DNA from 4 places in the Janthinobacterium sp. BJB304 genome. Region 3 is predicted to be linked to each of the others. Evidence: predicted binding sites of a transcription regulator. Region 3 holds the regulator's gene; each other region holds the start of a gene.

Region 1 (5,046 bases), on a different contig from region 3:
GCCCAAGGGCGAACAATTCCACGCGGTCAAATCGGTCACGCTGGAAGTCTATCCCGGTGATATTTTCGGCCTGATCGGCAAGAGCGGCGCCGGCAAATCGACCCTGCTGCGCCTGATTAACCTGCTCGAGCGCCCCGACAGCGGCACCATTACCGTGGCCGGGCGCGAACTGACCCGCCTGGGCAAGAGCGAGCTGCGCGACGCGCGCCAGAATATCGGCATGATTTTCCAGCAATTCAATCTGCTGCAAAACGCCAGCGTCTTCGACAACGTCGCCTTCCCCCTGAAAATCCATGGCACGACCAAGGGCGAGCAGATCGCCGCCAGAGTCGAGGAATGCCTGGCGCTGGTCGGCCTGTCCGACAAGCTGCACAGCTATCCGGCGCAATTGTCCGGCGGGCAGAAGCAGCGCGTGGCCATCGCCCGCGCTCTGGCCAGCCACCCCGACGTGCTGCTGTGCGACGAGCCGACGTCCGCGCTGGACGCGGAAACGACGCGCGCCCTGCTCGACACCCTGCGCGACATCAATGCGCGCCTCGGCGTGACCATCGTCATCGTCAGCCACGAGCTGTCGGTGCTGGGCGCCATCTGCAACCGCGTGGCCGTCGTGGAAAACGGCGCCATCGCCGAACAATTCGACTTGAGCGACACGGCCACCCCGCGCAAGACGGCGCTGGGACGCGAGCTGGCGTATTACGGCACCGAGGCGTTTGAAGCCACCGCATGGAAGGATGCAACACATGTTTGAAGAATCGATCAATAACGTCGTCAACCTGCTGCCGGAAATCTGGGTGGCGCTGGGCCAGACCATGACCATGCTGGGCATCGGCTTGACCGCCGCCATCCTGATCGGCGGCCCGCTGGGCATTTTGCTGTTCCTCGTCTCGGAAGGCCAGTCGCTGGAAAACCGTCCGCTGTCGACGATCCTCGGCTGGCTGGTCAATACCGTGCGCAGCTTCCCCTTCATCATTTTGCTCGTCGCCCTGACGCCGTTTACGCGCATCATCGCGGGCACCTCGATCGGCCCGCTGGCGGCCAGCGTGCCGCTGTCGTTCGCCGCCATTCCCTACCTGGCGCGCCTGGTGGAACAGAACCTGCGCGAAGTGCCGCGCGGCGTGATCGAAGCGGCGCACGCCATGGGCGCGTCGGAAATGCAGATCATCTTCCGCGTGCTGCTGGTCGAAGCGCGCTCCGGCCTCGTGCTGGCGCTGACCGTGTTGTCGATCAGCTTCCTGTCGTATTCGGCCGTGGCCGGCGTGGTGGGCGGCGGCGGTATCGGCGACCTGGCCATCCGTTACGGCTACTACCGCTTCGAGACGGACATCATGGTCGCCACCGTGGCCATCCTGATCGTGCTGGTGCAAACCATCCAGTTCACCGGCACGCGCATCGCCAAGCGCCTCGACAAACGTTAATTCATATTCAGAAACAAGGACCTGCATGAACCACCTTCGCCGTAATTTGCTCCTGGCCGCCGCCAGCCTGGCCTTCGCCACCGCCGCCCACGCCAAGGACCCGAAAGAACTCGTCATCGGCACCAGCTCCGGCCCGTATTCCGACCAGCTGAAGCTGGGCATCAAGCCTATCCTGGAAAAACAGGGCTACAAGGTCAAGATCGTCGAATTCAACGACTACGTGCAGCCGAACTACGCGCTGGCCGAAGGCTCGCTGGACGCCAACGTGTTCCAGCACATCGTCTACCTGACCAAGTTCGCCACCGATAACAAGCTGCCATTGAGCTCCTTGATCACCGTGCCGACCATGCCGATCGGCCTGTACGGCGGCAAGCAAAAGACGCTGGCCGACGTGAAGAACGGCGCCACCATCACCATGCCGAACGACCCGACCAACCAGGCGCGCGCGCTGGTGATGCTGGCCAAGATGGGCTGGATCAAGCTCAAACCGAACGTCGATCCGCTGCGCGCGTCCGAACGCGACGTGCTGGAGAACCCGAAGAAGCTGAAACTGGTGCCGCTGGAAGCGGCGCAGCTGCCACGTTCGCTGGCAGACGCCGACTACGCCTTTGTGAACGGTAACTTCGCCCTGGCCGCCGGCATGAAGCTGACGTCGGCCCTCAGCGTGGAAAAGATCTCGGACAGCTATATCAACCTGGTCGCCATCCGCACGGCCGACAAGGCCAAGCCATGGGTGAAGGACCTGGAAGCGGCCTACCGCTCGCGCGCCTTCCTCGACGCGACGAACAAATACCTGGCCGGCTACGAAAAGACGGACTACCAGCTGGCGCTGGAAAAGACGCTGAAAAAATAAACAGCGTGCACCAAACGTAAAAAGGACGGCCAAGGCCGTCCTTTTTTATTGTCTGTCCGCGCCTTGCGGGCGCTGTCATGCCTTGCTTAGAAGCGGTAGCCGACGCCTACGCCGATCAGGATAGGATCGACTTTGACTTCGCTGATCTTGGCGCCGCCGGCCAGTACGTCGCTGCGGATCTGTACTTTCTTGATGTCGAAGTTCAGCGACCAGTTTTTGTCCAGTTTGTAATCGACACCGGCTTGCAGCGAGTAGCCCCAGCTGTCATGCTCCAGGCGGCCTGCGCCGTTCAGCAATTTCACGTCCGAGATATTCGTGTAGTTCACGCCGGCACCCACGTATGGGCTGAACTGTTTTTCAGGCATGAAGTGGTATTGCAGCGACAGGGTCGGCGGCAAATGCTTGAAAGTACCGATCTTCGTGCCGGACAAGGTAACGTCATGCTTTTGCGGATACGTCAGGATCAGCTCGGCAGCGATGTTAGGCGTGAAGAAATACGAAATATCGATTTCAGGAATCGTCTTGCTGCTGACGTGAATAAGGTCGGATGCGCCGACGCCACCAACAGGAGCAGATTTGTTGGCCGGATCGATGTGCACGGCGCGGGCACGGACCAGCCATGGGCTTTCCTGTGCCATTGCGTTGCCGGCGAAGGCGCCGATGGCGGCCAGGACGATTGCTGCTGCAGTTGCGGACTTTTTCATTCTAGTTCCCTCTTTTTGTCGTTAAGTAACGCTGCGAAGTCTAAGAGTGCAGTGCAACAAAAACTTTGATCCACATCAAATAGTGCTAGATGGCATCACTAGACGGATTTTTTCCTTTGCCCAGGTCAAGAAAATGCGGCAATGCAGCGTGAACGCTTGCATGCCGCCCATTTCAGCGGCCAGCCAGCCGCACAATGCCGGGACAAATTGCGCGCCGCGCAATGGTTACTTGCGCCGATGTCACTGGATTGCCGCCTGCCCCTGCAGCATACTATTTCCAGTGCACACATGAGAATGGTAATGATTATCATTTGCGATATAATGGCTTACCTCGCTCAGCGACTACAAAAAGGAATGGGAGACATGGATATATTGAGGGAACTGCGTGAATCGGGCTTGAAAGTGACCATCCCCCGCTTGCGGATTCTGCAGCTGTTCCAGGAAGGCACGATCAAGCACCTGAGTGCGGACGATGTCTACAAACTCTTGCTGGCTGAAAAGATCGACGTGGGCCTGGCCACCATCTACCGCGTGCTCATGCAGTTTGCCGAGGCCGGCATTCTGTTTCGCCGGCACTTCGAATCGGGCCACGCCGTGTTCGAACTCAATGAAGGCCAGCACCACGACCACCTGGTCTGCACGGGTTGCGGCAAGGTCGATGAATTTGTCGACGAAGGCATCGAACTGCGCCAGAACGAGATCGCCGCCGAACGGGGCTTCGTGCTGCACGAGCACGCGCTGTCGCTGTACGGCACCTGCGCCGAATGCACGGCGAAGAAAGTCCCGCCGCGCAAAGCCTCCTGAGGCAGCGCGGAAGGTAGCGCCTGGCAAGCCACCTGCGCTACACTGCATGCGCCACAGCTCAACAAGGGACAAGCATGTACATCGGAGAAATCGCCCGCCTGGCGGGCACCTCGCCCAAGGCCTTGCGCCACTATGAAGCGCTGGGCTTGCTGGGCGACGTGCGCCGTTCCGGCGCCTATCGCGTCTACACGCAGCAAGACCTGGCGCAGGTCAAACTGATACGCCAGGCGCAGGTCCTGGGCTTCCGCCTGGCCGAACTGCTGCCCGTCCTGGCCGGCGACGATACGGACTGGGCTGCCCTGTCACGGCACATCGACGCCAAGCGCGCGCAGGTGCGGCAGGATATCGCCCGCCTGCGCCAGCTCGACGCGCAGCTGGCCGACATCGATACGGAAATCCGCGACTGCCTGGCGCGCCAGCAACTGCAGGCAGCCTGACACTGCGCGCTTGACTCTGCCCCCAGGGGCAGGCTTTAGCATGCAAGCTCTTCTTTAACGGAAAGCCTGCAGCATGAGCAAAATTACACCGAAGCGCATTTTAATTCTCCTCGGCCACCCGTCCAGCGACAGTTTCTGCGCCGCCCTGGCCGAGGCCTACGCCGCCACGGCCCGCAGCGCAGGCCATACCGTGCGCGAACTGCGCCTGGGCCAGCTGGACTTCGACCAGAACCTGCATGAAGGCTACCGCCAGGTGCAGCCGCTGGAGCCAGACTTGCTGGCCGCGCAGGAAGCCATCAGCTGGGCCGAACACCTGGTGTTCGCCTACCCGATCTGGTGGGGCGGCGCGCCGGCCCTGCTGAAAGGCTTTGTCGACCGCATCTTCCTGCCCGGCTTTGCCTTCAAATACCGCCCGGGCAAGGCCTTTCCCGCCCAGCTGCTGAAGGGCCGCACGGCGCAGCTGCTGGTGGCGATGGACACGCCGCCCTGGTACTTCCGCTGGGTCTACCACATGCCCGGCATTCACCAGCTGCGCAAGACGACCCTGGAATTTTGCGGCGTCAAGCCCGTCAAGGTGGCCTGCTTCGGCCCCATGATCGACTCCACCGGCACGCAGCGCGCGCACTGGCTGGAGCAGGCACAGGCGCTGGCCAGGCGTCTGTAAGCCCGGCAACGGATTGCCATGCAGCCATCTTGCATACGGTTTTGACAAGCCGGTAATCAAGCCGTCATATTCAGCGGCTACCATGATGATATTGCCTGTTTGTCAGTCGCCTTGCTCTCGCGACAACAAAGGTCCGATCGTCATGTAAAGGTAGCCGCTGTGGAGTTCA
Region 2 (5,046 bases), on a different contig from region 3:
TGGCTGACCTTCGACCCTGCATTAAAAGGCCGCTCCTTTTTGTGGAATCTGCACGCCGTGGCCGGCACCTGGTGCCTGGTCGTCTATGTGGCGCTGACCCTGACGGGCATCTACTGGAGCTATGACGTGGTGCGCGACAATATCGACGCCTGGGCCGGCAAGCCCCCGCGCACGGCGCAGGCGCCCGGCAAGAAAGGGGCGCCGCAGGAGCCATCGCCTGTCGCCGACATCGGCCTGGCCTGGAGCGTTTTCCAGCAGCACGCCCCCGGCTGGACCCTGGCTACGGTGCGTCTGCCCGTGCGCCCCGGCGAAGCCGTGCAATTCACGTGGCTGGCCGGCGATGCGCCGCACGAACGGGCGCGCAGCCGCATGAGCATTGCGCCGGCCAATGGCACTCTCACGGAAAACGAACCGTACAGCCAGCAGGCGCTGGGTGCACGCCTCGTCAACATCATTTATCCGCTGCACATGGGCACGTATTTTGGCTTGCCCGGCCGCATCATCGTCACCCTGGCCAGCCTGGGCCTGCCCCTGTTCGCCGTCACGGGCTGGATGCTGTACCTGGGCCGCCGCAAGGCCAAGCGGGCTGTGCAAGCGCAGCGCGCTCTGCTGGCTGGCATTCCGGGCAAGCAAGATATAGGCTTGCCCACCCTGGTGGCCTACGCCAGCCAGTCGGGACAGGCCGAGCGCCTGGCGTTGGAAAGCGCGCGCGCCCTGCAGCAGGCGGGCGTGGCCGTCGATGTGCAGTCGCTGGACCGTTTCGATCCCGCGCAATTGCGCCAGTACGAACGGGCCCTGATCGTCGCCAGCACCTTTGGCGAAGGCGAGGCGCCGGACGGCACGCGCCGCTTCGCGCGCCTGCTGCAACAAACGGCGGGCACGCCGCTGGCCGGCCTGGAATTCGGCATGCTGGCCCTGGGCGACCGCCATTACGGCGCCTTCTGCGGCTTTGGCCATGCGCTGGCGCAACAATTGCAAGCGCTGGGCGCCACGCCCTTGTTCCCGCTGATCGAAGTGGACAAGCATGACCCCGCCGCCCTGGCCGCCTGGTCGCAAGCGCTGGTCCGCTGCAGCGGCAGCGCCATCGACGCCATCGGCGTACAGGAAGAAGCGTCGTACGCCGAATGGCGCCTGGCGCGCCGCGTGCTGCTGAACCCGGGCAGCCTGGGCGGCGAACTGCATGAAATCACCTTGACGGGCCCCGCCGATGCTGCCTGGGAAGCGGGCGCGCTGGCGGAAATCATCGGGTGCAACGCGGATGGCAGCGAGGGCGACGCGCAGAGCGCCCAGCATGCGCCGCGCAGCTATTCGCTCGCGTCGCTGCCGTCCGATGGTGAACTGCAATTGCTGGTGCGCCAGGAACGCCATACGGGCGAGGAAAACGACGGGTACGGCCTCTGTTCCGGCTGGCTCACGCGCTTCGCCCCGACAGGCAGCCCCATCCGCCTGCGCCTGCAAGCCAATCCCGCCTTCGCGCCCGCCCTGGTCGACGTGCCCTGCATTTATATCGGCAATGGTTCCGGCCTGGCAGGCCTGCGGGCACACCTGCGCGCGCGTCAGCGGGCGGGGCTGGCCCGTAACTGGCTGCTGTTCGGCGAGCGCCAGCAAGCTGTTGACAGCGTCTGCGGCGCAGAGTTGCAAGGCTGGCTGGACGCTGGCCACCTGGCGCGCCTGGACCGTGTCTTTTCGCGCGACGGCAACGAGGGCGGCAAACGCGAATACGTGCAGGACCGCCTGCGCGCCAACGTCGGCGAGCTGCGCGACTGGCTGGCGCAAGGCGCCATCGTCTACGTGTGCGGCAGCCTGCAAGGCATGGCGGCAGGAATCGATGCTGTACTGCAAGAAGTGCTGGGCCAGGACGGTCTCGACGCCCTGCTGGCGGCCGGACGCTACCGCCGCGACGTGTATTGATCTGCCTCAGCACATTGCCAGCGCCGCCCGGCTATGTGGGCCGCCGCACGGTCAGCGCCGGCCATCGGACTACAGTAGCGGCATGGCGGCATATCCGCGCCGCCCCCACCCACTGTTTGCGAGGCTAGCCATGAAAAACCCCTGGATGAGCATGTACCTGAGCGCCGCCAACCGCGTCGCCAACACGGCGCGCGGCCACGCCACGGCCGCCGTCAAGCGCGAGGCGGCGAAAAATACGCGGCAATTGACGCAAGTGTGGTTCGACTCCTTCCTGCCCGCCGCAGGCAAGCCGCGGCGCAGCCGCAAGGCCAAATAAGAGGCGTCACTGGTGCAGTGCATCACAGCAACTAGTTGAAGTTTCAATCAGATGAACTAAACTGCAAGCATGGTAGTACATAAGACGTGACCGGCAGGCGCCGCATCCCCGCGCCGCCGCCGGGACACCGGGAGACGACCATGTTGACGCTCAAAGTGCTGCTCTGCCTTGCCTTGTCGGCCCTGATGCTCGTGCCCCTCGTGCTGAGGGATGCGATGCAGACGTCGGCCGGACAGCAGATGCAGGTGCCGAATGTGGATGCGCAGGGCATGTGGGCCCACTGGCCCAAGCAATAAGACGCGCGGCTGAGAACAATAAGACGCGCGGCTGAGAAAACGTCGCTGACTGCGTTGCCGTGCCTCGTCGTACATTCGTACTGCCTTCGGCACGACGCCTTGCCAGCGGCGTTTTTCAGCGGCGCTCGGTAACACGGCGCATCGTTAAAAACCGCTTTGTTGCGGGTGGGAATTTGTTCTCTTCGCCGGCGGCTTTCCTCTTCCCCTCTTCACCATACTTTTGATCCAGATCATGGATTTCGCCCTTCGCTGCGTCCACACTGGAACAGTCCGCTTCGCGCCGCGACGGACTTCACCGGGGGCATCGGCATGGGTAAATCGGATTGGAAAGATGAGATGGCGCTGGGCGTTCCCGCCATCGACGAGGCGCATGAGGCGCTGTTTCAGGAGCTGGCACGGCTGGGGCAATTAAGCGACCAGCATTTCAGCGTGGCGTTTCGCGAGCTGATTGCGGCCGTCGAACGCGATTTCCGCGAGGAAGAAGATTTGATGGAGCAAATCGGCTTTCCCTCGCTGGCCAACCACCGCGAACAGCATGCCCGCGTGCTCAGCGGCTTGCACCATGCCTGGGCCGCCGTCGATGAAGGCGACCTGGAACAGGGCCGCCATGCGCTGTCGCTGTTGCCGCAGTGGCTGATCTTCCACCAGGCCACCATGGACCTGGCCCTGGCGGCGGCGCTGGAACTGGTGCAGCGCCAGCCCAACTAGGTACTTAAGAGCCACATCTTTAAAGGGGTGACTCTTAGCCGCTACAGCAACAGCACTGTCGCCTGCTCGGGCATGACCACGCGGTAGTGTCCCGGGTATTTGTCTTCGCCGTCGAAAATCTTGCAAAACACGGGCTGGTTGATGTCGTTGACGGCCGCCTCGTTCATGGGCAGCGTCGCGATCAGCTGTTCTCCATCCATCAATTGCAAGGCGCTGCCCCGCTCGGCCGCGCAAAAGGCCAGCGATTGCACGTCGCTGGCGAACGGCCGCTTGTACCACGGCGTGATGGCCCGCACGGCGCGCCGGGCGTCGCGCAAGACCTGCCCCACGCGCGTGACGTTCCACGCATCGCGCGCCACGGACGGCTGCAGCACGATATTGGCCGTCAGCTCGCCCCTGCCCTTGTTCACCAAAAACGTGCCGTCCTGCGCGGCGATATCATCGTTGAGCGGCACGACAAACACGCCGCCGGCCGACACCTTGATCGGCATGGGGGCGCCATTGCCTTGCAAGGCCACGCGCACATCGTCGATGGTGGCGCTCAGCTTGGCAGGAATCAGGCGCAGGGCCATGACCACGCTGCCGCTCGACACTTGCCACACTTTCCTGGCCGTCAGATAACTTTCACGGTATGCCGTGAACCGCACGTGCGGCGCCTTGGCATCGCTGGTGGCCGTGATCGTCACCGTTTGCGGTGGCAAGGCTTCCTCTGCTGGCGCCGTTGCCTTGGGTGCTGATGCCGCGGATGTGGCCGGCGCAAGCGGTGGCGCAACGGCATCGGCGGCGGGCGGCACGCTGGCGCTCTGCAGCGGCGCGGGAACAGCCGGCGGCGGCGCGTGTTCCTGGGCCTGACCCAGCGAGACGACACACAACCATCCGGCACAAGCGATCCATGTACGCATGCATTTCTTTCATTAAGGAAAATATTTGTCAGCGCCTGCATTATCGCAGAAGGCAAGCCGATGCGCCGCCCCGGGTCTGCCGGCACTCCTGCCTGCACTCCTTTGGTGCACACGCTTGATTATTTGGCAAATATCACCTATATTGATAATGATTCTTATTCACAAAAGTGACAGGAATCGCGCGCCTTTCTTTTCCACTGCCCGTCCGCGCCGGGCCTTGCGGTGGAACTGCTATCCAAGCCAGACCACGGGCCAGCGTTACGCCATCCCCCAGCTACTGCGCAGCTCGCCAGACGAGATAGGAACACTCACGACTAAAAATATCCAGGAAAATAATGCAATCAACGACAGCCTTCTCATCTTCGCGCCAGCCCGCCTTGCGCGCCCTCCCCCGTTTATTACACATCAGCCTGCTCAGTCTTGCCGCCGGCGTGGCCCTGCCGGCACAGGCCGCCGACGCCGCCGCGGCCGACGTGACCATGCCCGCCGTCACCGTGCTGGGCCAGTCGACCGCGACGACGGAAGGCACGCAGTCGTACACGGCCGGCGAAGCGCGCAGCGCAACGCGCATGGACCTGTCGCTGCGCGAGACGCCGCAATCGGTCAGCGTCATCACGCGCCAGCTGCTCGACGACCTGGGCGCCGTGCGGCTGGACCAGGCGCTGGCGCAGACGACAGGCATCCAGGTGGGCCAGAACGACACGGAGCGCACGACATTTTATGCGCGCGGCTTCGGCATCAACAATCTCCAGATCGACGGCATGGCGCGCGGCGGCAATGCGCCGCTGCAAGACACCATCCTGTACGACCGCATCGAAGTCGTGCGCGGCGCCACGGGCCTGATGGGCGGCAAGGGCGACCCGTCCGCCACCATCAACATGATACGCAAGCGTCCGGCGAAGGACTTCCAGGC
Region 3 (5,046 bases):
CTGCAACACCGTGATGGACAAGGTCGAGCGGCCGCGTGGCCTGATACGCTACAGCACCGACCATGCGATGGAAAACAACTTCAATTCGAAGCAGATCCGCCAGCGCGCCATGCGCCCGCGCGTGCTGATCTACACGTCCATCCTGGCCCTGATCATCATCGCCGTGTGTACGTCGCTGGCCCTGCGCACGCCCCTGAAGATGGACGTGATCCGCGACCGCGGTTCGATGGGACGCGAAGTGGAAGACGGCATGATCGAAAACGTCTATCGTCTGCAGATCATGAACACCTCGGAGCAAAGCCAGCATTTCAAAATCAGCGCTTCCGGCTTGCCGGGCCTGACCTTGCTGACGCGCGAGGAAGTGACCTTGCAGCCGACGGAAACGCTGGGCTGGCCGATCCGCCTGCGCGTGCCGCACGGCGTGGGCGAGAAGGGCTCGAACAAGATTGCGATCGAATTGCAATCGCTGGACGACCCGTCGCTGCATGTGCGCGAAAGCGCGGTGTTCATCGTGCCGCGGTGATGTTGATTTGGGGTCGGCCCCTCCGGGCCCGACCCCGGTATTTCGCCGTAGGGGTATCATCAATCATGCGTTAGGGTCACTTGATTTTCAACCCGGAAGCAAAAGCTGGGGTCGGACCCAAAGGGTCCGGCCCCAAGGAGAACACAATGTCCGACAGTCTGAAACTGCAACCTCCCGTTGCCCCATGGTACAAGCATCGCTGGCCATGGCTGCTGATGATCGGTCCCGGCCTGTCCGTGGTCGTCGGCAGCTTCATGGGCTATATCGCGTTTACGCAGCCCGACGCGCTGGTGGTGGGCGACTATTACAAGCAGGGCAAGGCGATCAACCAGGATTTGAAGCGCGACACGATCGCCAGCGACCTGGCGATGGATACGACCCTGTCGTATGACGTCGCTGCAGCGCGCCTGAGCGGCTCCGTGCACAGCTTCGGCAAGGCGTACCAGGGGCCATTGCAGCTGCACCTGGCGCATGCGACCCTGCCGGAAAAGGATATCAAGCTGCTGGTGCAGCCCGATGCGGCCGGCAATTTTTCCGTGGCGCTGCCGATGCTCGAGCGCAGCCGCTGGCAAGTGCTGGTGGAAAACGACAAACGCGAGTGGCGCCTGTCCGGCATCTGGACCTGGCCGCTGCAACGCAGCATCGCGCTGCACGCGGATGAGGAACTATAACGTACAGTGCCGGGAAAACCGTAGCGAGCGGCAGTGATTTGTGGCTGAGAAGCACAGCTGTGCTATAGCACAGCGAGCATCGCAGGCCGCAAAGCACGACGCGCAGTAGGTTTTGACGGTGCTGTTACTTGCAGACGTCGGTGCCGGCCGTAATGGCCTTCAGTTTTGCCGGCTGCAAGATCTCGATCTCGCGGTTGGAGACGCGCAGCCAGCCTTCCTTCTTGAATTTCGACAATAAACGGCTGACGCTTTCGATGGTCAGGCCCAGGTAGTTGCCGATTTCCTCGCGCGACATGCGCAACTGAAATTTGCTGGCCGAATAGCCGCGCGCTTCATAGCGCGACGCCAGGTTGACGATAAAGGCGGCAAAACGCTGCGTCGCCTGCATGTTGCCCAGCAACAGCATGACACTTTGCTCGCGCGTGATTTCCTGGCTCATCATGCGGTGGAAATGGCGCAGCAGGGTCGGCATATTGCCCAGCAATTGTTCCAGGCTGGAAAACGGGATTTCACACACTTCGCTGTCTTCCAGCGCCACCGCATTACAGTGGTGGCGGTCGGCGCTGATGGCGTCCATGCCCAGCAGTTCGCCCGCCATCTGGAAGCCCGTCACCTGCTCTTCGCCGCCCGGATTGATCTGGTAGGTCTTGAAGTGGCCCAGACGGATCGCATACAGGTTCTGGAACGAGTCGCCGATGCGGAACAGCGAAGCGCCGCGCACGATCTTGCGGCGGCGGCCGATGATCTGGTCCAGTCTGTCCATGTCGCCCACGTCGAGGCCCATCGGCAGGCACAATTGATGCATGCTGCAGGTCGAGCATCGCGCACGCAACGCTTCCACGGTCACTGTGGGCGAGGTTGGAGTGAGTAGCGCTTCAGTCATGTCGGTACCTTTTAGAAAATGCAACAACAAGTTTACTGCATACAGGGTTGCCGTGTGCCAATTTCACCGCAATTTCGCTGAATAAACGACGTTCCGACTTTAATTATATGGCAACATCGTCAAAAGCCCATGCGGAGAGGGCAATTTGCGTGGCGGCGCTTGCCAAGCTGGGGTATTGATAGGAAAATTCCTGACAGCATTATCTGCCGCCTGTGCCGCCCGGTACTGAAAAGGAAATCATGAAGCCTCTCGGCATCAAAGCAAAAGTCGCGCTGGCCACCAGCCTGACCTCGATCGCCATGATCGCGCTGGTCACCATGATCCAGGTGCAGCACATGCGCGACGATTTCACCAAGGTACTGTTGAGCCAGCAGTCGTCCCTGATCAGCCGCACCGCCGCCGAGCTCGACGACAAGCTGGGCATGCTGCTGCAGATCGTCACCCTGACGGCCCGGCAGCAGCCGCCAGAACTGATCACCCAGCCCGCCCAATTGCGCGAATACTATTCGCGCCGCTCGATGCTGGTGCTGTTCGACGACGTGCTGGTGCTCGACGCGCACGGCGCCGTCGTGGCCGACATGCCGGAAGTGGCGGGGCGCGCCGGCATCAACGTCGCCGAGCGCGAGTATTTCCAGACCGTGCTGCGCACGCGCCAGCCCATGATCACCGAGCCGATGCTGGGCAAATCAAGCGGCATGCCCATCGTGCAGATGGTCGCGCCCATACTCGCCGCCGATGGCCAGGTGGCCGGCGTGGTGATCGGCGTGCTGCGCCTGTACAAGGACAACCTGCTGGGGCGCCTGCGCTCGGAAAAGATCGGCAAGAGCGGCTATTACTTCATCCTCACGCGCGGCGCCGTGCCGCGCTATGTGCTGCATCCCGACACCAGCCGTTTGCTGCAGCCGCGCGTGCCGAACGCCAACCTGACGACCACCCGGCTGCTGAAGGACGATGGCGAAGGCACCATGGTCAGCACCAACAGCCGCGGCATCACGGCCGTCAACAGCTTCAAACGCCTGAAATCGGTGAACTGGCTGCTGGCCGCCTCGCTGCCCCTCCACGACGCCTTCGAACCGTTCGACGGCGTGCTGTACCGGCTGGTGCTGTGGAGCATCCTCGCCTCGCTGCTGGCCGCAGCCGTGCTGGGCTGGGTCACCGTGCGCCTGCTCTCGCCCCTGGTGCGCCTGCGCGACACCCTGCAGGCGCTGCGCACCAGCGGCAGCCGTTTCACCCCCGTTCCCGTACAGCAGCGCGACGAGATCGGCGAGCTGACGGAAGCGTTCAACGGCCTGATGAGCGAGCGCGACCGCCTGCAGCAGGAACTCGAATCGCGCGCGGCGGAGCTGGAACAGGAGCGCGACCGGGCCGAGGCGGCCAACCGCGCGAAAAGCGATTTCGTGGCCAACATGAGCCATGAAATCCGCACGCCCCTCAATGCCGTGCTGGGCATGGTGTATTTGCTGGGCAATACCAAGCTCGATACGGAACAGCGCAAGTATCTGACCATGGTGCGCGTGGCGGGCCAGTCGCTGCTGGGCATCCTCAACGACGTGCTCGATTATTCGAAGATCGAGGCGCGCCGCATGGAATTGTCGCCCGTCGAATTCGACCTCGACGAGGTCATGAACACGCTGGCCACGACGATGACGATGAATGCGGGCGAAAAGGAGCTGGAACTGGCGATTGCCGTCGAGCCCGACGTGCCGCGCCGCCTCATGGGCGACGCCCAGCGCCTGCAGCAGATTCTCGTCAACCTGGCCGGCAACGCCATCAAGTTCACCGAGAGCGGCGAAGTGGTGGTGGCCGTCAGCCTGGCCGAGAAAGACAACGGCCGCGCCTGGCTGCGCTTCGAAGTGCGCGACACGGGCATCGGCATGACGGAGTTGCAGCAACAGCAGCTGTTTGCCGCGTTTTCGCAGGGCGACCAGAGCATCACGCGGCGCTTCGGCGGCACGGGCCTGGGACTGGCCATCAGCAAACAGCTGATCCACATGATGGGCGGCGACATCGCCGTCGCCAGCAGCGAAGGCAAAGGCAGCCGTTTCTGGTTCAGCGTGCCGTTCGAGATGCTGGCGCAGCCGGCCGAAACGCGGCGCACGCCCACCCTGGGCCAGCTGCGCCTGCTGGTGGCCGACGACAACCGCACCACGCGCGAACTGATCGTCAAGCTGATCGAGGCGTGGGGCTGGCTGGCCGACGAAGTGGACTCCGGCTTTGCCGCTATCGAACTGTACCGCGAGCGCCTGGCGCAGCAGCAGCCGTACGACGTGGTGCTGGCCGACTGGCACATGCCCGTGATGGACGGCCTGGCCACGGCCAAGGCCATCCGCCAAGCGGCCAGCGGCCAGCGCCAGCCCATCGTGGTCATGGTCAATGCCTTCGCCCGCAACCACCTCGAGGAAATCTCCAGCGCGGCCGAGGCCGACGTCGTGCTGATGAAGCCCATCACGGGCTCGAGCCTGTTCGACGCCCTGCACCAGGCGCTGATTACCAAGCACGACGGCGGCGAGCAGCGCATGCTGCAACAGCCGCTGGGCACGGAACTGGCCGGCGTGCATTTCCTGCTGGTGGAAGACAACCATTTGAACCAGGCCGTGGCGCGCGGCATCCTCGAACACATGGGCGCCACCCTGGACGTGGTGGGCGACGGCTTGCAAGCGGTGGAACGGCTGCGCACGGAAGCGCTGCGCTACGACATCGTGCTGATGGACATGCAGATGCCCGTCATGGACGGCTTCAGCGCCACCCACATCATCCGCACGGAACTACGCTTGAGCCTGCCCGTGATCGCCATGACGGCCGGCGTGCTGGCGTCCGAGCGCGAGCGCTGCATGACGGCCGGCATCAGCGATTTCATCGCCAAGCCCGTGGTGGTGGAAGAGATGATGGAAGTGATCCTGCGCCACCTGCCCAAGCGCCCGCCAGTGCAGACGGCCGGGCCAGCGCCCGTCGCCGATGAGGAAGTGTTT
Region 4 (5,046 bases), on a different contig from region 3:
TTGTGGCGATATCTTGCCCTTCGATGTCGTCGTCGTTGGCGATTGTTTCGATGGCGCCGTAATCGCATATACGCAGATTCTTGCCATCTGTGTCAATCCAGCCATTTTTCCTGAACTTCGACATCAAGCGGCTGATGCTTTCCATGGTCAGCCCCATATAGTTGCCTATGTCTTCGCGTGACATGAGTACTTGAAAGTGGCTACTTGAGTATCCTCTCGCGGCATAGCGCGCTGACAGGTCAAGCAGGAAAATGGCGAAACGCTGTTCGGCCCTGCTACCCAGGAAGCGCATAATGCGTTGCTCGCGATTAATTTCATCGCTCAGCATCCTGTGGAAGTGCTGCTGCAGTACCGGGACTTCAGCGCATAGTTCTTGCAGGCGCAGGAAAGGAACTTCACAAACTTCGCTGTCTTCGAGCGCCATGGCATTGTTGTCCTGGAAACCGCTGCTGATCGCGCTCATCCCAAGTAACTCACCAGCCATATGGAAGCCGGTGACATGCTGTTTTCCACGCATATTATCCTGAAATGTCTTGAACTGGCCGCAATGAATAATATACAAGTTTTGAAATGGTTCGCCGACACGGAAGAGCAGATCGTTCCGTTCTATCCAGCGACGTTTGCCGATGATCTTGTCGAGTTGCGTTATATAGCGCTCATCCAAACCGGACGGTAGACAACGAATCCGGGAGCTGCATTTAGCGCACGTACTGGTTGGAGAATGGGAGGTCTCTCGTAACGAGAGCAAAGTGTGGAATGTGTTCATTTACTTCCCCAGTCCTGGCAAGTGGTGTCAAGGAGTTGATTTTTCTTCTGATTCCCTCTTGACATAGTATGTGCGCGGATGTGTTCGCCCGATATAAGATAAAGACCTAGCTTTGCGTAGTGATTTATCTGGTGCGTTGATGTGGGGGATCACCTACGGACGGCAAACAGCGGGCACCAGATTTCATGACTGTTCATCGCTCCGATGTTTTGCTGGACCAACTTGATTGTCCTTGCATGCATGTCCTTCCGATGGCATGGAAGCATCCGTTGACGTGGTTGCCAGTTCAGCGGAAAATAAAATGCTGTTTTTCACTGAATGGATGCGGGCTATGGAAGCGGAAGGCATTCGTGTGCTGTTGGTTGACGATCATGCCATAGTGCGCAATGGCGTCGGCTTAATGCTGAGCATGGCACCAGACATCCGCATCGGCGGCGAAGCAAGGAATTTTCAGGAAGCCGTTGAGCGTGTCGCCAGCGAGGAATTTGACGTTGCCCTGGTGGATATCGTCATGCCTGGCAAGAACGGCCTGGAGCTCTTGAAATCGTTGCGTGTCGTGAAGCCCGGCATGGCCGTACTGATGCTGAGCACATATTCAGAGGAAGTCTACGCCTTGCGTGCACTGCGCCTGGGAGCGGCAGGTTACCTGACCAAGGATGTGTCGACGGGCATCTTGATCGAGGCAGTGCGCAAGGCGGCATCCGGTGGCCGGTATATCAGCGCAGCGTTGACGGAGCGGCTGACAACGCTGATCGGCAAGAAGGGGGCGAGCGGGGCGCATGAGGCGTTATCGGAGCGTGAAATGGAGGTTTTCCTGCTGATTGCCGCAGGCGAATCGCTGGTACGCATCGGGGCAATGCTGCAGCTGAGCCCCAATACTGTGACGAGTTACCGTGCGCGCATTCTGAGCAAGATGGAGATGTCTTGCAACGCTGAATTGACGCGCTATGCGCTGGAGCATGGCATGCTGTAAGCGGGAATGGTGTCGCAGGAGTACCGTGATATCAGGCTACCATTTTTTCGATGGAAATACCGCCGCTCATTGTCTGCTCCATGAGCGCCAGCCGACGTGTGGCGCATTACTTTTCCATCAGCACTCATGGAGAGCTGAAGAGGAGACGTCTCCTTGGGCGTGGCTGTGCATCACGGCGGAAGACGCTTTTGATGGGGACGCTGCTCCCTAGCGCCGGATCTGGTTGGATTACGCAGCGCGGAGCACCAGTACCGGCACCGGACTGTGTAACAATACTTTGTGGGTTTCGCTCCCTAGCAACACGTCTTTCATGCCGAACTTGCTATGGGGTGCCATCGCGATCAAGTCGCAGCCATTTTCCTTGGCAGCGTCGAGTATTTTCTGATGAGGGTGATCGGAGCGTTTCAGAATAGTGGTGCATTCGACACCAGCTTCGCGTGCACGCTCAGTGATGAAATTGAGTATCCTGCCACCAGCGGCGACACTATCTTCCAGGTAGCTGCCACGCGTCGCTTCGAGCATGTCGGGATCCGGAGTCAAGACGTGAAAGTCGGGTACTACATGTATGCCGGTGATGCGGGCGCCACAGGAGCATGCCAGCGCGATGGCTGAAAGAATGGCCGGCCTGGAAGCTGGCAAGCCATCGGTGGGGACGAGTATGTGTTTGAACATATTGCTCACCTTCTATTTTTGACGGGGAATGAGAATGTGGCGCTGATACTCTGGCACAACCATGATCAGGATCAATCCAACGTGCATTGACAACCGTAATAGTTGTCCATCGTATGTCAATGCTCATTCATGGTGCCATGGCGATGTTTCCGATACTCAGAATGTTGCATGTGCCAGTGTGCTTTCAGGCGTCGCCTGAGATGGAGCATATTGCCCCGCAGCGATCTGCTTCAAGGCTGGCATGTCGAGCAACTGAAGATGACGATGTCTCACTGACAGGATGCCAAGCCGCTGCAGGCGGCTTAGCAGTCTGGCGATGGTTGCATGGGTCAGACTTAGATAATCCGCAACTTCTTTACGCGATAACACGAGGTCCAGGTATGGCCCCTTGCCATTTTGTTGTGTCTCTTTCCAAACCAGCTGCAACAGGAACTGAGCGAACTTTTGTTCTGCGTGGTGATATCTGAGCAGGAGAGTAAGGTCTTGCAGTCGAGCCAGTTCCTTGCTCAGCATCTGTTCCAGGCGCAAGAACAGTCCAGGAAAGTGCTGGCCCGTTTCTACCAGCTGTACATAAGAAAACTCGCATACTATGCTGTCGCAGACAGCTGTCGTGGTATCCGTATAGTGCTTAAGGCTAATGCTGTCGAGTCCCAACAAGTCGCCATTACCTGACAGTCTGGTAATGCACTGCTCTCCTCGATGGTCCAATTGATAGGATTTAAACTGGCCATGGCGAATGGCATACAGGCGCCCCAGTACCGGTTCATGTATGCTTTGCAGGGTTGCCCCCCGCCGTAGGTGATGCTGCTGCAGTATGAATCCTTCGACCTTGGCGCAGTCCGTATCGTTCATGCCTGCAGGCAAACATCGTTCGCGGGCGTGGCAATCGAGGCATGAGAAGGGCTTCGTCCCGTCATCAGTGAGATGGGCTGCCGTGGACATGTGTCAACTCCCCATAGAGTGGCTAAGCGAGCGGTTGCCAGTCGCCAGCGCCATTTGTTCAAGTGCTGGCAGATCCGTGATAACGATGTCCCGGTTTTCAAGCAAAATGAGGCCCGCCAGTTTGAAATGGTGCAGGAGTCTGCTGACACTTTCCGGGGCAAGGTGCAGATAGTTGGCGATGTCGGGGCGTGACATCGGCAAGCGATAGCGTGTCGGCGCGTCGCCCTGTTGACCATACTGCCGGGCAAGACGTAGCAAGAAGGTGGCGAGGCGCTGTTCCGCAGGACTGCGATATAGTTGTAGAGAGGTATTGCGGATATCCAGAATATTTTGACGGATGAGACTATGGAACAAGAGCGGCTGCTGGCGCAACGTGGCGTAGCCAATCTCGCACACTTCACTGTCCTCCATCGCGATGGCCGTACAAAGATGTTTTGTCTGCCCAATACTATCGAGTGCCAGGAAGTCGCCGCATACAGGAAAGCAGGTGATTTTTTGTGCACCAGTTCCATCGGCGCGGTAGTGCTTGAAACTTCCGTAGCGTACGGCAAATACGCATTCGGCAACGGGATCGCCGGCACGATACAGGAACGCCTTGCGTCGTACCCGGTTGCAGCGACCATCGATTCGCTCACTGTCAAATTGACGCACGCCGAAGGCGCGAGCCGAATGGGCGGCGGGGGCTGTGTCGTTGTGCATCATTCCTCCTGGGCAGGCGAGTCAACTATACTGACCCTGTGTTGATGTGGCGCTTGACGGGAACAGTTCGTGCATCCGCGGCGGCGGGCAGGCGGCTATTGTTACTCTATTTGTTCGGCGCACTGACTGCGCCAAGCGCCTGTTGCAGACCTTGCGCCTGATTGTTGCTCACATGGTCGCTGAGCACGTCGTTGGCCGACAACTTCCTGTGATAGTAAGCATCTGTCATTTTTTCATCGTAGCGGATGTCATCCACGCTCACGGCTGCCACATCGGCAAAGATCCCTCTTGCGCTTGACCAGGCAATCACGTCTCCTTTGCCAATTGACCCGCGGGCAACCCTTTTCCAATTGGCGACAGTTAGTCCCGTATCGGCACCCATGGAGAAATTATTTCGCTGCGTGAACCGCTGAATGGCCTTGTCATTGAGCAGGACGAAAGCGAATGGTCCCGCTACTGCACCTACTTGCAGTCCGACACTGAGCTCTCCCAGAGTAAAAAATGCGGGGGAGCTCCATTTTCCGTCCTCGCGTTTGCGCAACAGGACGCCGGTACCGCCGCTCGCGCCGATGGCCAGTGCAGCGCGGCGGTAGGATGGAAGAATGAATATGCCCGTCGACCACTGTATTGCTTCGGCCATCACAGGATCTTTCGCCAAAATGACGATGGCAGTGCGTGCCTCATCTACATGCCGATTTGCCGCTGCTTCAAGCTGTGCTGCTGCTCTGTCCAGTTCCGTCGCGCGGGTATCCACCTGCTGGGATTGAACGATGGCCGGCGAACTGGCGAGCAAGGCGCCGCAAAGCAGTATCCCGACAGGTTTAATGTTGATAATCATGGCCGTTCTCCTGCTGACGTGTAGATAACTCCTTGCACACTACAGCCGGGCACAGGTTGCTTGCCATGATCTACATCAAGGTACCAAGGGAATATTTTTGCATAAGTAAAGCAATGCCCATGATTGTCCAAGGAATCTGGATGAGTATTCTGTGCA

Evidence for each region. The regulator FNR, encoded in region 3, switches genes on or off when oxygen is low (the NO sensors DNR and NnrR bind a similar motif). The targets are predictions, from matches to a motif close to TTGATNNNNATCAA.
Region 1: a site for FNR is predicted at 3,038-3,051, ahead of CSQ95_RS23165 (OmpW family protein). Genes of this name have one in related genera too.
Region 2: a site for FNR is predicted at 2,744-2,757, ahead of CSQ95_RS04300 (bacteriohemerythrin). Genes of this name have one in related genera too.
Region 4: a site for FNR is predicted at 2,473-2,486, ahead of CSQ95_RS10725 (universal stress protein). Genes of this name have one in related genera too.

What each region holds. Positions count from the first base shown of each region.
Region 1 is NZ_PDZN01000022.1:93,915-98,960, reverse strand. It holds gene CSQ95_RS23180 (methionine ABC transporter ATP-binding protein) at 1-748, shown strand, start outside; gene CSQ95_RS23175 (methionine ABC transporter permease) at 741-1,415, shown strand; gene CSQ95_RS23170 (MetQ/NlpA family ABC transporter substrate-binding protein) at 1,441-2,268, shown strand; gene CSQ95_RS23165 (OmpW family protein) at 2,355-2,972, opposite strand; gene fur (ferric iron uptake transcriptional regulator) at 3,336-3,776, shown strand; gene CSQ95_RS23155 (MerR family transcriptional regulator) at 3,851-4,213, shown strand; gene CSQ95_RS23150 (NAD(P)H-dependent oxidoreductase) at 4,287-4,877, shown strand.
Region 2 is NZ_PDZN01000003.1:66,013-71,058, forward strand. It holds gene CSQ95_RS04290 (sulfite reductase flavoprotein subunit alpha) at 1-1,911, shown strand, start outside; gene CSQ95_RS04295 (hypothetical protein) at 2,042-2,227, shown strand; gene CSQ95_RS29575 (hypothetical protein) at 2,368-2,523, shown strand; gene CSQ95_RS04300 (bacteriohemerythrin) at 2,833-3,231, shown strand; gene CSQ95_RS04305 (hypothetical protein) at 3,273-4,133, opposite strand; gene CSQ95_RS04310 (TonB-dependent siderophore receptor) at 4,469-5,046, shown strand, end outside.
Region 3 is NZ_PDZN01000001.1:371,776-376,821, reverse strand. It holds gene ccoG (cytochrome c oxidase accessory protein CcoG) at 1-523, shown strand, start outside; gene CSQ95_RS01720 (FixH family protein) at 670-1,194, shown strand; gene fnr (fumarate/nitrate reduction transcriptional regulator Fnr) at 1,319-2,077, opposite strand; gene CSQ95_RS01710 (response regulator) at 2,317-5,046, shown strand, end outside.
Region 4 is NZ_PDZN01000007.1:180,512-185,557, reverse strand. It holds gene CSQ95_RS10735 (helix-turn-helix domain-containing protein) at 1-766, opposite strand, end outside; gene CSQ95_RS10730 (response regulator transcription factor) at 1,023-1,739, shown strand; gene CSQ95_RS10725 (universal stress protein) at 1,968-2,411, opposite strand; gene CSQ95_RS10720 (Crp/Fnr family transcriptional regulator) at 2,568-3,353, opposite strand; gene CSQ95_RS10715 (helix-turn-helix domain-containing protein) at 3,357-4,052, opposite strand; gene CSQ95_RS10710 (lipid-binding SYLF domain-containing protein) at 4,159-4,890, opposite strand.